DNA from 2 places in the Streptomyces sp. NPDC001502 genome. Region 2 is predicted to be linked to the other one. Evidence: riboswitches for the same ligand, from Rfam matches in the RefSeq annotation. Region 2 holds a riboswitch; the other holds the start of a gene.

Region 1 (6,550 bases), on a different contig from region 2:
GCGCGTGCTCGTGAACGACCTCGTCACCAACGGCGTCATCTGCTCGGTCTACTTCTTCAAGGACCGCGGCTGCGACGAGATGACCGCCATCCGGCTCGAAGCGCAGAAGACCTACGACATGCAGGCCTACATCGACAAGATGTACGGCGGCCCGGGCAAGGGCTGGTTCCGGATCGTCACCGACTCCGCGCAGGCCCGCGACGTCGTCCAGCAGGGCAAGCTGGCCGTGGTCCTCGGGGTCGAGACCTCCGAGCCCTTCGGCTGCAAGCAGATCCTGGACGTCGCACAGTGCAGCAAGGCGGACATCGACCGCGGCCTGGACGAGCTGTACCGCCTCGGGGTGCGCAGCATGTTCCTGTGCCACAAGTTCGACAACGCCCTGTGCGGGGTCCGCTTCGACGAGGGCGCCCTGGGTACGGCCATCAACGTGGGCCAGTTCCTGTCGACCGGGACCTTCTGGAAGACCGAGAAGTGCACCGGCCCGCAGCACGACAACCCCATCGGACTGGCGGCGGCCGCGCCCGCGGTGCAGAGCAAACTCCCGGCAGGGGTGGCGGTCCCGTCCTACGCCGGCGACGCCCAGTGCAATACGCGCGGACTCACGGAACTCGGCGAGTACGCGGTGCGCGGCATGATGAAGCGCAAGATGATGCTTGAGGTCGACCACATGAGCGTGAAGGCCGCGGGCCGGTCCTTCGACATCATGGAGTCCGAGTCGTACCCGGGTGTGATCTCCTCGCACAGCTGGATGGACATGGACTGGACCGAGCGGGTCTACAAGCTCGGCGGGTTCATCGCCTCGTACATGAGCGGTGCCGAGGGATTCAGCGCCGAGGCGAAGCGGACGGACGCGCTGCGCGACAAGTACAACGTCGGCTACGGGTACGGCACCGACATGAACGGCGTCGGCGGCTGGCCCGGACCGCGCGGGGCCGACACCCCGAACCCGGTGCGCTACCCCTTCCGCAGCACCGACGGCGGCTCCGTCATCGACCGGCAGACCACCGGCTCGCGTACGTGGGACCTCAACACCGACGGCGCCTCGCACTACGGTCTGGTCCCCGACTGGATCGAGGACATCCGCCTCGTCGGCGGCCAGGGCGTGGTGGACGACCTGTTCAAGGGCGCCGAGTCCTACCTGACCACCTGGGGGAACTCCGAGAAGCACAAGTCCGGGGTGAACCTCGCCACGGGCTCCCCGGCCTCGGCGTCGAGCGCGGAGTGGTGGAACCCCTTCGTCAGCTTCTCCCCGGGCCGGGCCGTGGACGGGGACTCGGGCACCCGCTGGGCGAGCGAGTGGAACGACAACCAGTGGCTGCGCATCGACCTCGGGTCCGCCAACCGGGTGGGGCGCATCACCCTCGACTGGGAGGCCGCGTACGGGAAGGCGTACCGCATCGAGGTCTCCACGGACGACACGAACTGGCAGACCGTCTGGTCCACGACCGCCAGTGACGGCGGCCTGGACACGGCCCGCTTCTCCGGGGTGCCGGCCCGCTACGTCCGCGTCCAGGGACTCCAGCGCGGCACCAAGTGGGGGTACTCGCTCCACGAGGTCGGCGTCTACAGCAGCTGATCCCGCCGAAGACACGTCCAGGGGCCGGGGCCGGCCGGATCTGCTGATCCGGCCGGCCCCGGCCGCCATGGCATCGCACGGCACGCACCAGGCACAAGGCATCAGGCACCAGGCACCGCAGCACGAACCGAAAGGAACGCCCATGGCACGGATGCCCTCGGCCGAGCGGCGCCGGCAGCTGACCGAGGCCGCCATCCGCGCGATGACCCGCGACGGCGTCGCCGCGACGACGACCAGGTCGATCGCCGCCGAGGCGGGCGTGTCCCTGAGCGTCTTCCACTACTGCTTCGAATCCAAGCAGGCCCTGCTCGAATCCGTCATCGCGGCGATCACCGACCACAGCGTCACCCTGGTGAGGGAGGCGATCCAGCCGAAGGCCACCCTGCGGGAGACCGTCCGGGCGGGCTTCCAGGCGTACTGGGACCATGTGTCCGCCCACCCGGGCGAACACATGCTCACCTACGAACTCACCCAGTACGCCCTGCGCCGGCCGGACTTCGAACACCTGGCGCGGCGGCAGTACGAGCGGTACTGCGCCACCTACACCGAACTGATCGAGCAGCTCCGGCATCACATGGGCTTCGAACTCCGCGTGCCCGTGAGCGTGCTGGCCCGCTATCTGGCCGCCATGACCGACGGGCTGACGCTGAACCATCTCGCTCTGGGCGACGACAGGATCTCGACGGACATCCTCGACGTGATCACCGACCATGTCGCGGGCCTCGTCGGCGACGACGGTCCGGAAGAGACCGCGGCCTAGACCTCGGCGCGGACCTGCCGGGCCGCCTCGACCAGGTTCTCCAGGGAGGCCCGGGTCTCCGGCCAGCCCCGGGTCTTCAGTCCGCAGTCGGGATTGACCCACAGCCGCTCCGCCGGGATGGCCCCCAGTCCCTTGCGCAGCAGAGCCGTCGCCTCGGCCACGGAGGGGATCCGCGGCGAGTGGATGTCCCAGACCCCGGGGCCGACCTCGCGCGGGTAGCCGGCGCCCGCCAGTTCACCGGCGACCTGCATGTGGGAACGGGCGGCCTCCAGGCTGATGACGTCGGCGTCGAGGTCCTCGATGGCCTCCACGATGTCGCCGAACTCGGCGTAGCACATGTGCGTGTGGATCTGGGTGTCCGGGCGGACTCCGCCCGTGGTGAGCCGGAAGGACTCGGTGGCCCAGGCGAGGTAGGCGGCGTGGTCGGCGGCCCGCAGCGGGAGGGTCTCGCGCAGGGCGGGCTCGTCGACCTGGATGACCGGGGTGCCGGCCGCCTCCAGGTCGCCCACCTCGTCGCGCAGGGCGAGCGCCACCTGGCGGGCGGTGTCGCCGAGGGGCTGGTCGTCGCGGACGAAGGACCAGGCGAGCATGGTGACGGGGCCGGTCAGCATGCCCTTGACCGGCTTGGACGTCTGCGACCGGGCGTACGTGGTCCAGCGCACGGTCATCGGGTCGGGGCGGGAGATGTCGCCGGCCAGGACGGGCGGGCGGACGTAGCGGGTGCCGTAGGACTGGACCCAGCCGTGCTGGGTGGCCAGGTAACCGGTGAGCTGCTCGGCGAAGTACTGCACCATGTCGTTGCGTTCGGGCTCGCCGTGCACGAGGACGTCGATGCCGGCCTTCTCCTGGAAGGCCAGGACCTCCCGGATCTCGGCCCGGATGCGGTCCTCGTAGCCGTCGGTGTCGATGCGCCCGGCCCGCAGGTCGGCGCGGGCCGTGCGCAGTTCGGTGGTCTGCGGGAACGACCCGATCGTGGTCGTCGGAAGCAGCGGGAGGCCCAGGTGTGCCCGCTGGGCGGCCGTCCGCTCGGCGTACGGCTGGGCGCGCCGCCCGTCCGCGTCGGTGACGGCGGCGGTGCGGGCCCGGACCGCCGGATCGTGGGTGAGGGCGGAGCCGGCGCGGGAGGCCAGGTCGGCCCGGTTGGCGGCGAGTTCGGCGGCGATGGCGTCCGTGCCGCGGGCCAGACCCCGGGCGAGGGTGGCGACCTCCGCGGTCTTCTGGCGGGCGAAGGCGAGCCAGCGCCGGACCTGCGGGTCGATGTCCCGTTCGGCGCTGGCGTCCAGCGGCACGTGCAGCAGGGAGCAGGAGGTGGCCACGTCCACCCGGTCGGCGAGCCCCAGGAGGGTTCCGAGGGTGGCGAGGGACTTCTCGTAGTCGTTGATCCAGATGTTGCGGCCGCTCACGACACCGGCGACGAGGCGTTTGCCGGGCAGGCCCCCGACGGCGGCGAGGTCGTCGAGGTTTGCGGCCGCCGCCTCGGTGAAGTCCAGCGCGAGGCCTTCGACGGGTGCCTTGGCCAGCACGGGCAGGGCTTCGCCGAGCCGGTCGAAGTAGGAGGCGACGAGCAGCTTGGGCCGGTCGGTCAGGCCGCCCAGTTCCCGGTACGCGCGGGCGGTGGCGTTCAGCTCGGCCGGGGTGCGGTCCTGCACCAGGGCGGGCTCGTCCAGTTGCACCCACTCGGCTCCGGCGGCGCGCAGGTCGGCCAGGACCTGGGCGTAGACGGGCAGGAGCCGGTCGAGCAGGGCCAGCGGATCGAAGCCGGCGGCGACGCCGGGGGCGGGCTTGGCCAGCAGCAGGTAGGTGACGGGGCCGACCAGGACCGGGCGGGCGGTGTGGCCCAGCCCGCGCGCTTCCCCCAGTTGGGCGACCTGACGGGTGGAGTCGGCGGTGAAGATGGTGCCGGGGCCGAGTTCGGGCACCAGGTAGTGGTAGTTGGTGTCGAACCACTTGGTCATCTCCAGCGGCGCCACGTCCTGGGTACCGCGCGCCATCGCGAAGTACCCGTCGAGCGGGTCGGCCGCGACGGCGGCGCGGTGCCGCTCGGGGACGGCGCCGACCATCACGCTGGTGTCGAGCACGTGGTCGTAGTACGAGAAGTCACCGGTCGGCACCTCGGTGATGCCGGCGTCGGCCAGCTGCTGCCAGTTGGTGCGGCGCAGGTCGCGGGCGGTCTCCCGGAGGGCGTCGGCGGTGACGCGGCCCTTCCAGTAGCCCTCGACGGACTTCTTCAGTTCGCGGTTCTGGCCCTGGCGGGGGTAGCCGTACACGGTGGCCACGGTGGGCCGTCCTGCGGTGGCGGGGGTCTTGCGGGTCACGGAACTCTCCTTCGCGAGCGTTCTCCTGTGGACCCGGTGAGGGGCCGAGGGCGCGAAGGGATGACGAACCGGGCGGAGCCCGACCGGGTACGGGTACGTGCAGCTGCACGCGTCCGCGGTCGTCCGCCTGATGTGTCGCCGACCCGCCCACGAGGTCACCGGGATTTCCGTGCGCGATCGGTCGCGTACGGGCAACGGGCAGGTCTTCGGACTCGCGGGCACGTCTCGTCGTACGGATGCCGTACGAGACTCCTACTGGCCGTCGCTTCCCAGACCCGTCCGGGCCCAGTGCGTATGACGGCGGTCGTTCCCGCTCACCGCTGCGGGGCAGTCCCGGATTCCCACCGGGTTCCCTCTTACGACGCATCCCGCCTGGCGGACGGGGCGAACCAGCTGCCCGGCCAGAGTAGACGGCGTTCCCCGTCGGCGCGCGGAGTTGTCCGGCATCCGGATGGTGGGGTGAGACCCACGAGGGTCGAAATCCAGCCATTGAGTGAATTGCATCACTGAGACGCGAGTTGTGTCCCTCTTGTCCGTTTACCGGATCGAACTGCCCGGTCAGGGCAGTACGTTGCAGCTCTCTGCACCGAGATCACTCGATGACCACCGGAAGACCGAGGAAGTATGGGTTCCCCGATGAGCGCCCGGCCGAGGGCCGCCTTCGTCGTACGCGCCGCCCTGGTGTCCGTGCTGGCCTGGGGCGGTCTCACCGCCTGTGCCGCCGACGAGGAGAAGCTGCAGTACGCGACCGATTACGCGGGCCACGAACCCCTGGGCGTGGTCGGGTACCCCACCTCCGAGTCCCTCGGGATCACCCAGAAGCTGATCTGGCGGCTCGCCGACGGCAAGGCCGAGGAGGTGGAGGCGCTCGCCGACGACCCCGATGACGCGAAGGGGGACGTCGAGCGGACCGCCCGGAACTGGATCCGGGCCTTCCACGAGGGGGCCAAGGGGAAGGTGACCGCGGACTTCTACGACGAGGGGTCCGTGCGGCAGCTCGTCGTCGTGTACTTCCACGACACGGGCCAGACCAAGTCGTTCCTGGTGCGCCTCGCCGGAAGGACCGGAGAGGACGGCTGGCGCGTGACCATGCTGGAGCCGGATCCGAAGCAGGCCTCGGCGGTCCCCGACTGGGTTCCGAGGACACCCGGGAGCCTCGGCTCGAAGACGACGCGATGACCCGGTCCGGCCGCCTCGTCGCCAGGTGAAAGGGCGCCGTCCCGCGGATCACTCCGCCGGACGGCGCCCTCGTCTCTCCGGGAACGGGAACGGTCGGATCAGGACCGGTCCAGCAGCGTGGTCAGGACCTCGTGGAGGACCGCTGCCGGATCCGCCACCGCCTGCGCCGAGCGCCAGGCCACGAAACCGTCCGGTCGGACGAGGATCGCACCCTCCTCGGCCGTGCCGTGCACCTCGCTCCAGTCGCCGCCGTTCGCCGGGATCAGGTCGGCCTCCGGGCCGGTGCCGATCGCGTACACGTCCAGGGGCAGGCCCAGCAGTTCGGCGACGGACCGCCCCGCGGCACGCCACGGCGTGCCCTCGGAACACAGCAGGACGAAGGAACGCTCGTAGAGGTCCACGGTGGACTTCGGATCCGGATCCCCTGGACCGCAGAGCCACATGTGCGGTGCACGGCTGCCCGGATCCCCGCAGAGCCGCATCCGTTCGGGTACGACGGGCCGGTCCGGGTCGGCGCCCAGCACCGCGCCCCGGTTGTAGCGGTAACCCATGGCCACGGAGAGGACCCCGCCCTGCCGGCCGCCGCCCCCGCCCGGCGCGGAGTCCGGCCCGGCCGCGGGCGCGGCCCCGGAGGCGGACCCGGGCTCGGGCTCGGGCTCGTACCCCGGGTGGCTGTGCTCCGCCGAACGCGCCGAGGCGCGCTCGCTCGTCGCCCGGGCC
Region 2 (6,550 bases):
ACGGGGTCGCCCCGGTGGTGGCCGCGTTCAGGACGTCTCCGAGGGTGGTGGTCGTACCGGTCGGGGTGAAGGCCACCGAGCAGACCTTGAGGTTGCCGGCGCCGTCGTCGACGGTCAGCGCCAGCTTGGTGGCGGTACCGGCGGTGAAGGTGGACTGGACGACCCACTGCGGGGCGCCGGGGCTGACCGGGACGGGCGGGGCCGTGGTGAAGCCACCGCCCGCGACGGCGCGCAGCGCGTCGATGGAGGCGTACGCGGTCGGGGTGGTGTCGGCCGGCTTGTACTTGAAGCCGCCCGCCGGGTTGTACTGGTTGGCGATCAGGAAGTCGATCGGGGTCTTGCCGTTGGCGGTGAGGAAGTCGCCGGTCTGCGGGTTGATGCCGCAGGCGTTCAGGCCGGCGACCCCCCAGCCGTTGGAGCTGGTGTTGACCCCGTAGAGGGAGTTGAAGGCACCGGAGTTGGCGACGAGCTTGCCCTTGAGGAAGTTCTTGGCCTGGACGACGTCGGCGTCGGTGTTGGGGACGCCGGAGACGCAGAGCGCGGCCATCGCGGCGCCGGTCATGTCGACGTCGCTCGCGGAGTTGAGGACGGTGGGGTTGCCCTCGGCCTTGTTGTAGGTCCAGCCGCCGTCGACGTGCTGGTTGGCGCGGATGCGGGTGACCATCGAGTCCGTGAGCGCCTGCGGAACGCGGGCGCCGCCCGCCTGTGTCTTCGCGCCGCCCAGCGAAAGGGCTGCGAAGACCGTGCCGTTGAAGTTTCCGGAGGAGCCGAAGTAGCCCGTCTCCGCCGTCTGCCAGTAGGAGTAGATGTTCGCCACGAGGTTGCGGGAGGCGGAGACGCGGGCCGGGTCGATGCCGGCGGCGTACGCGTTCAGGGTGCCGCGCTCGTAGTCGGTGACCACCGGGGAGGCCGACGGCCAGCCCGCCGTGGACAGCAGGTTCCGGTAGACGGTGCGGGCGTTCTTCGTCGTGTCCCCGCCCGGGGCGACGTCGACGACCGCGGTGCCGGCGGCGGCGAAGGTGCTGAACGCCCACTCGTTGGAAAGGCCGGAGCCGGCGTACGAACCGTCGGCCGCCTGGAGCGACTTGAGGTAGGCGACGCCGTTCGTCTTGGAGGTGGCGATCTGCGCGGGCGACGAGGTCGCGAAGGCGGGCAGCGCGGTGAGGGCGAAGGCGCCGAGCGTGGCGGGCACCGTGAGCGCGAGGCGGCGGGACGTACGGGGACGGGACATGGCCTGCTCCTGGAATCGGCGGACGCCGGCCTTCCCGGGCACCCCGCGATCACCGTACGGGCGTACGGCCTGGCAGGGTCGGGGGCCGCCGTCCGGAACGCGTGGTACGGCTGCTGTACTGCATCGCCGTTTGGGCATTCGGGCTCGGAAACGGCCCTCGCCGCCCCCACACCGCTGCGCGTCAGCTCCGGCATCGCACCGGATTCCCCCATGTGGCAGCCCTGGACGCTACCCGAGTGATCAAGGGACCGCCAGCCACCCGGTCCGTGATGCCGACCGCATCCGTCCGGGGCCGGTCCGCTGAGACCCATGCCACCTTGACGCTTCGTCGGGATCCGTGTTGCACTCCGGCTGATAACTGCTCAGTACCAGGGGAAGCCGGTCGAATTCCGGCGCTGACCCGCAACCGTAGGCCCGGTTCGACCGGGTGAGCCGGAATGCCTGGGGCTGGGTCACAGTACGAAGAGCGCCGTCGCGGATTGCGGTGTGGTCGTCGCAGCCTCTCCACGGCAACAGTGCCGTGCGGGGGCGCATCGCCACGTACGCAACCGCCCGGCAGAGACGAGGGCCGCGGTGGGGACCGAACAACAGGCGGAACGGCAGTCGGGGACGAGGCGGCGATCGCTGTCTCTCGTGACCGCGGCCTTCCTGACGCTCGGTGCGGGAGTGGCCTTCCTCACGGTTCCCTCGTCCGCGAACGCCGATCCGATCGAGCAGTGCACGGCCACCACCGGCGCCGTCGTCGCGGTCGACTTCGGGCCTTTCGGCGGGAAGGTCGAGCGTGGCTGCGACACCACGCCGACGACCGGCTACGAGCTGCTGCACACCGGTGGCTTCACGACGGAGGGCACCGTCCACGACGGCCCGGCCTTCATCTGCCGCATCGGCAAGGGATCCTTCAACTCCGGTACGCAGTACCCCAGGCCGGACAAGGAGGAGTGCGTCCTCACCCCGCAGGCCACGGCCTACTGGTCGTACTGGACCGCTTCGCCCGGGCAGCGGAAGTGGTCCTACAGCCAGCTGGGAGCCATGGCCCGGACCCCGAAGGCCGGCGATGTGGAAGCCTGGGTCTACGGCGCCACCGACATCGCCGGCACCAGGGGCAAGCCGTCCTTCTCCCCCGACGACATCCGGGGGTTCACCACCCCCGACCCGACCGTGCCGACGGTCCCGCCCAAGGTGCCCGCCGGATCGGTCGACGTACTCGCGGCCACCCGCTGGGTCACCGGGATACTGGCGGAAGGGGAGCGGGTCGTCGACGAAGGCTCCACCACCCCGAACCACTTCCTCACCACGGAGGCCGTGTTCGCCCTCACGGCGGCCGACCGCAAGAGCCCGGTGGCGAAGAAGGTCGCCGACTTCCTCGCCACGCCCGCACAGACCGACGCCTACGCCTACCCGGCCGGCAAGGACGGCATCCCGGAGGCCATCGCCGCGGCCCGGCTCGCGCTGGTCGCCGAGGCCACCGGCAAGGACCCGCGCGCGTTCGGTGGGCACGACCTGCTCGGCGACCTCGTGAAGTACGCCTGCCCCCGCGACATCGGCGAGGGCGACACGGTCGAAGGCTGCTTCACCAAGGGCGACTTCCGTACGACGGGGCAGGCCGACGCCCAGGCCATGGCCGTCATCGCTCTGGTCAACGCCGGTGTGACGCCCCCGGCCGGCTCCGTGGCCCGGCTGACCGTCCTCCAGTGCGAGGACGGCGGATTCACCAGCGTCCTCATCCGGCCCGGAACCGAGGGGTGCGAGAGCGAGGCCGGCGCCACCGGCCTGATCACCCTGGCCCTCGAACGGGCCGGCGGCCACGAAGCGGTGCTCCGGAAGGCCCGCGGCTACCTGAAGAGGTCCCAGCTGGCGACCGGCGCGTGGCCCGCCGTCTCCTACGAGACGACCGGCAACCCGACCGCCACCGCCTGGGCAGCGCAGGCTCTGCGTGCCCTCGGCGACGAGGCGTTCGCGGACGCCGGCGTCTCCTGGCTCTCCGGGCACCAGCTCGCCAAGGGCGGATTCGGCTTCGATCAGGACGACACCGAATCAAGGGTGTACCCCACCGCGACCGCCGCTCTCGCGGGCGCCGGCAGCGATCTCACCGCAGTGACGGCCAAGCCGACCGAACCCCCGACCACTCCGCCGGCCGGTCAGGGGCCCGACACGAAGAAGGGCGTCGCGTACCTGAGCGCCCCGTCCCGGTTGGTCCAGGGCCGTTTCTACGAGAGCCAGCCCGGCACGGGCTTCGCCGATTACGGCCTGACCATCGACGGCGCGTACGCCCTCGCCGCCACCGGCGAGAACAACGCCACCCTGCGCAACATCGTCGACTTCATGGACAAGGGCGGCAAGGACGGCAAGAACCGCGGCATCCACGACTGGACCCTCGTCGGCACGAAGTACGCGAACGGCGGCTCCATCGGCAAGGCGGCCGTACTCGCCGAGGCTGTGGGCCGCGATCCGCGGAACTTCGGCGGCCAGGACCTGATCGCCGCGCTCGCCAAGATCACGTGCCAGGCGAAGACCTCGACCCGTCAGGAGTGCGCGGCCAAGGGGAACTACGCCTACGCCACGTCCGTCTTCAAGCAGTCGCTCGGCGTCATGGCCCAGGTCCGCGCCGGTGAGAAGGCCGCCGCGGCCGAGCCCGCCGCGTACCTCAAGAGCCTGCAGACTCCCTCCGGGGCCTGGGTCAGCCTGATCGGCGAGCCCAGCGGTCCCGAAGTGGACTCCACCGCCATGGCCGCCATGACCGTGGACCTCCTCCCCGACGCCGATTCCCAGGCTGCGGTGGACAGGGCACTCGCCTGGCTCGCAGCGCAGCAGGAGCCCGACGGCGGCTTCCCCGGCGCCTCCGGGAACTCCGTCAACTCCGCCGCCCTCGCCGTCCAGGGGCTCTCGCTGGACGCGCCCAAGTACGGCGCCCAGATCGCCAGGGCCCGCACGTTCCTGGCAAGCCAGCAGAACGGCGACGGCGGCTTCAACGTCGCCAAGGGCGGCCAGCCCGGTTCCGACCTCCGCGCGTCCACCCAGGCGGTCGGCGGCGCCACCGGCATCTCCTTCGGCCTCCTGACCCGCGACCTCAGCGGCACCACCCCCGAGCCCGTCCCCAGCACGTCCGGAGGTACCTCCGCCGGTACTTCCGGCGGTACCTCCGCCGGTACTTCCGGCGGCAACGGCTCGCCCGTCATCGTGACGCCGGGCGAGAGCGACGGCGGCGCGGGGCCGGTCGGTGGCTCCGGCTCGGGCGGCGGTCCCCTCGCCTCCACGGGAGCCCGGGTCGGCACGCTCGCCGCCGCCGCGCTGGCCTTGACCGTCGGCGGCTGGGGCATCACCCGCGCCGCGAAGCGCCGCCGCCGGACGGGAAGTGGAGCATGAGCCGCAACCGCACCCCGCGGGCCCTGGCCCGTACGGCGGCCGCGCTGGGGCTGACGGTGGCGGCCTTCGCCGCCACCGCGGCCCCGGCGGGGGCCGCCCCACAGCCCATGGGGCAGTGCACCACCTCCTCCGGGGTCGTCCTCGCGGTGGACTTCAGCCGCTGGGGCGGACCCGTCTACCGCTCCTGCGGTACGACCCCCACCACCGGCTACGAGCTGCTCAACCAGGGCGGCTGGGCCACGACCGGCACCGGCCACGACGGGCCCGCCTTCATCTGCCGGATCGGCTACAGCGGCCACCAGGGCGGCAGGCAGTTCCCGACCCCGCAGCAGGACGACTGCGTCCTGACCCCGCCCGCCTCCGCCTACTGGTCGTACTGGCACGCGAACCCCGGCCAGAACACCTGGGAGTACAGCCAGCTCGGCGCCATGCTCTACAAGCCGAAGCCCGGCAGCGTCGACCTGTGGATCTTCGGCGGGACGAACATCGAGGGCACCGAGGGGAAGCCCACGGTCACCCCCGACCAGCTGCGGGCCAAGAACACCAGGCCCGAGGGCGGCCCCGCGCCCAAGGACACCCGCACGGCGGCCCCGCTGCCGCCGAACGCCAACACCGGGCCCCGGCCCGAGAACCCGCCGCCGGGCGGGGCGCCTGCCGCCACGACACCGCCGCCCGGCCCTGCGGCCTCGCCCTCGGCTTCGGCTTCGGAAAGCCCCGCCGCGAGCGCCGCGCCGACGCCTTCCGCGCCGCCTTCGTCCGGCGAGCCGGTGCTCGCCGCGTCGTCTCCCGGCCCCCAGGTGGTCGAGGCCGCGCCCGCGGCCGACGCGAAGCACGACGTGGGCTCCTTCCTGCCCGCCGTCGCCACCGGAGCGCTGGTGCTGCTGATCGGCGCCGGCGCCGTGTTCGCGGCCAGGCGCCGCCGTCGTACGGAGTAGCCGCGTGCCACGCACCACCACCACGGCGAAGGCGGCGGGCCCGCCCGCGTCCGGCCCGGCGTCCGGGCCCGCGTCCGGCCCCGTGCCGGACGCGGGCGGCCGCCGGCTGCCCCGTACCCTGCACCCGGTCGCCTGGTGGATCTGGGCGCTCGCCCTGGCCACCGCGGTGAGCCGCACCAACAACCCGCTGCTGCTCTTCCTCGTCCTCGCGGTCCTCGGCTACGTGATCACCATGCGCCGCACCGAGGCCCCCTGGGCGCGCGGCTTCAAGTACTACCTCTACCTGGCACTCACGGTCGTGACGATCCGTGTGCTGTTCCGGGCCGTCTTCGCCACCGGCATCACCCCGCGGGACCACTTCCTCTTCTCCCTGCCCCACATCCCCACCCCCGACTGGTACGCGGGCATCCGGCTCGGCGGACCCGTCTCCCTGGAAGCCCTGCTGTCGGCCGCCACCGACGGGCTGCGGCTCGCCTGCATGCTGTGCTGCATCGGCGCGGCCAACACGCTCGCCAATCCCAAACGGGCGCTGCGGGTCCTGCCCGGCGCCCTCTACGAACTCGGGGTCGCCGTCACGGTGTCCATCAGCGTCGCGCCCCAACTGGTGGCGAGCGTCCAGCGCGTCCACCGGGCGAGGCGGCTGCGGGCCGGCCGCACGAAGGGCCTGCGCGCCCTGCGCGGGATCATCGTGCCCGTCCTCGAAGACGCTCTGGAGCGGTCGCTTCGGCTCGCCGCCGCCATGGACTCCCGCGGCTACGGGCGCGCCGGAACCGCCACCCGCCGCTCCCGCCGGCTGACCGGCGCCCTCATGCTGCTCGGCATGTGCGGCCTGTGCGCTGGGGCCTACGGACTCCTGGACGCCACCGCGCCGAAACTGCTGGGCCTGCCGGCCATGGCCGTGGGGGCGTCGCTGTGCTTCGCGGGACTCAGGCTCGGCGGGCGCCGGATCACCCGGACCACCTACCGGCCCGACCCCTGGCGGGCCGCGGAATGGTCCGTGGCCGGCTGCGGAGTGCTGTCC

The links. Region 2 has a riboswitch for cobalamin ahead of ACFY0D_RS11375 (prenyltransferase/squalene oxidase repeat-containing protein). Riboswitches for the same ligand answer to the same signal wherever they lie in the genome.
Region 1: it holds a riboswitch for cobalamin, as region 2 does, so the genes downstream of both, metE (5-methyltetrahydropteroyltriglutamate--homocysteine S-methyltransferase) here and ACFY0D_RS11375 (prenyltransferase/squalene oxidase repeat-containing protein) in region 2, are expected to answer to the same signal.

Annotation. Positions count from the first base shown of each region.
Region 1 is NZ_JBIAVW010000020.1:10,538-17,087, forward strand. It holds gene ACFY0D_RS29370 (discoidin domain-containing protein) at 1-1,576, shown strand, start outside; gene ACFY0D_RS29375 (TetR/AcrR family transcriptional regulator) at 1,719-2,336, shown strand; gene metE (5-methyltetrahydropteroyltriglutamate--homocysteine S-methyltransferase) at 2,333-4,651, opposite strand; cobalamin riboswitch at 4,831-5,060, opposite strand; gene ACFY0D_RS29385 (hypothetical protein) at 5,288-5,830, shown strand; gene ACFY0D_RS29390 (FAD-dependent oxidoreductase) at 5,929-6,550, opposite strand, start outside.
Region 2 is NZ_JBIAVW010000005.1:394,824-401,373, forward strand. It holds gene ACFY0D_RS11370 (hypothetical protein) at 1-1,231, opposite strand, end outside; cobalamin riboswitch at 1,364-1,440, opposite strand; cobalamin riboswitch at 1,558-1,695, shown strand; gene ACFY0D_RS11375 (prenyltransferase/squalene oxidase repeat-containing protein) at 1,805-4,594, shown strand; gene ACFY0D_RS11380 (hypothetical protein) at 4,591-5,529, shown strand; gene ACFY0D_RS11385 (energy-coupling factor transporter transmembrane component T) at 5,612-6,550, shown strand, end outside.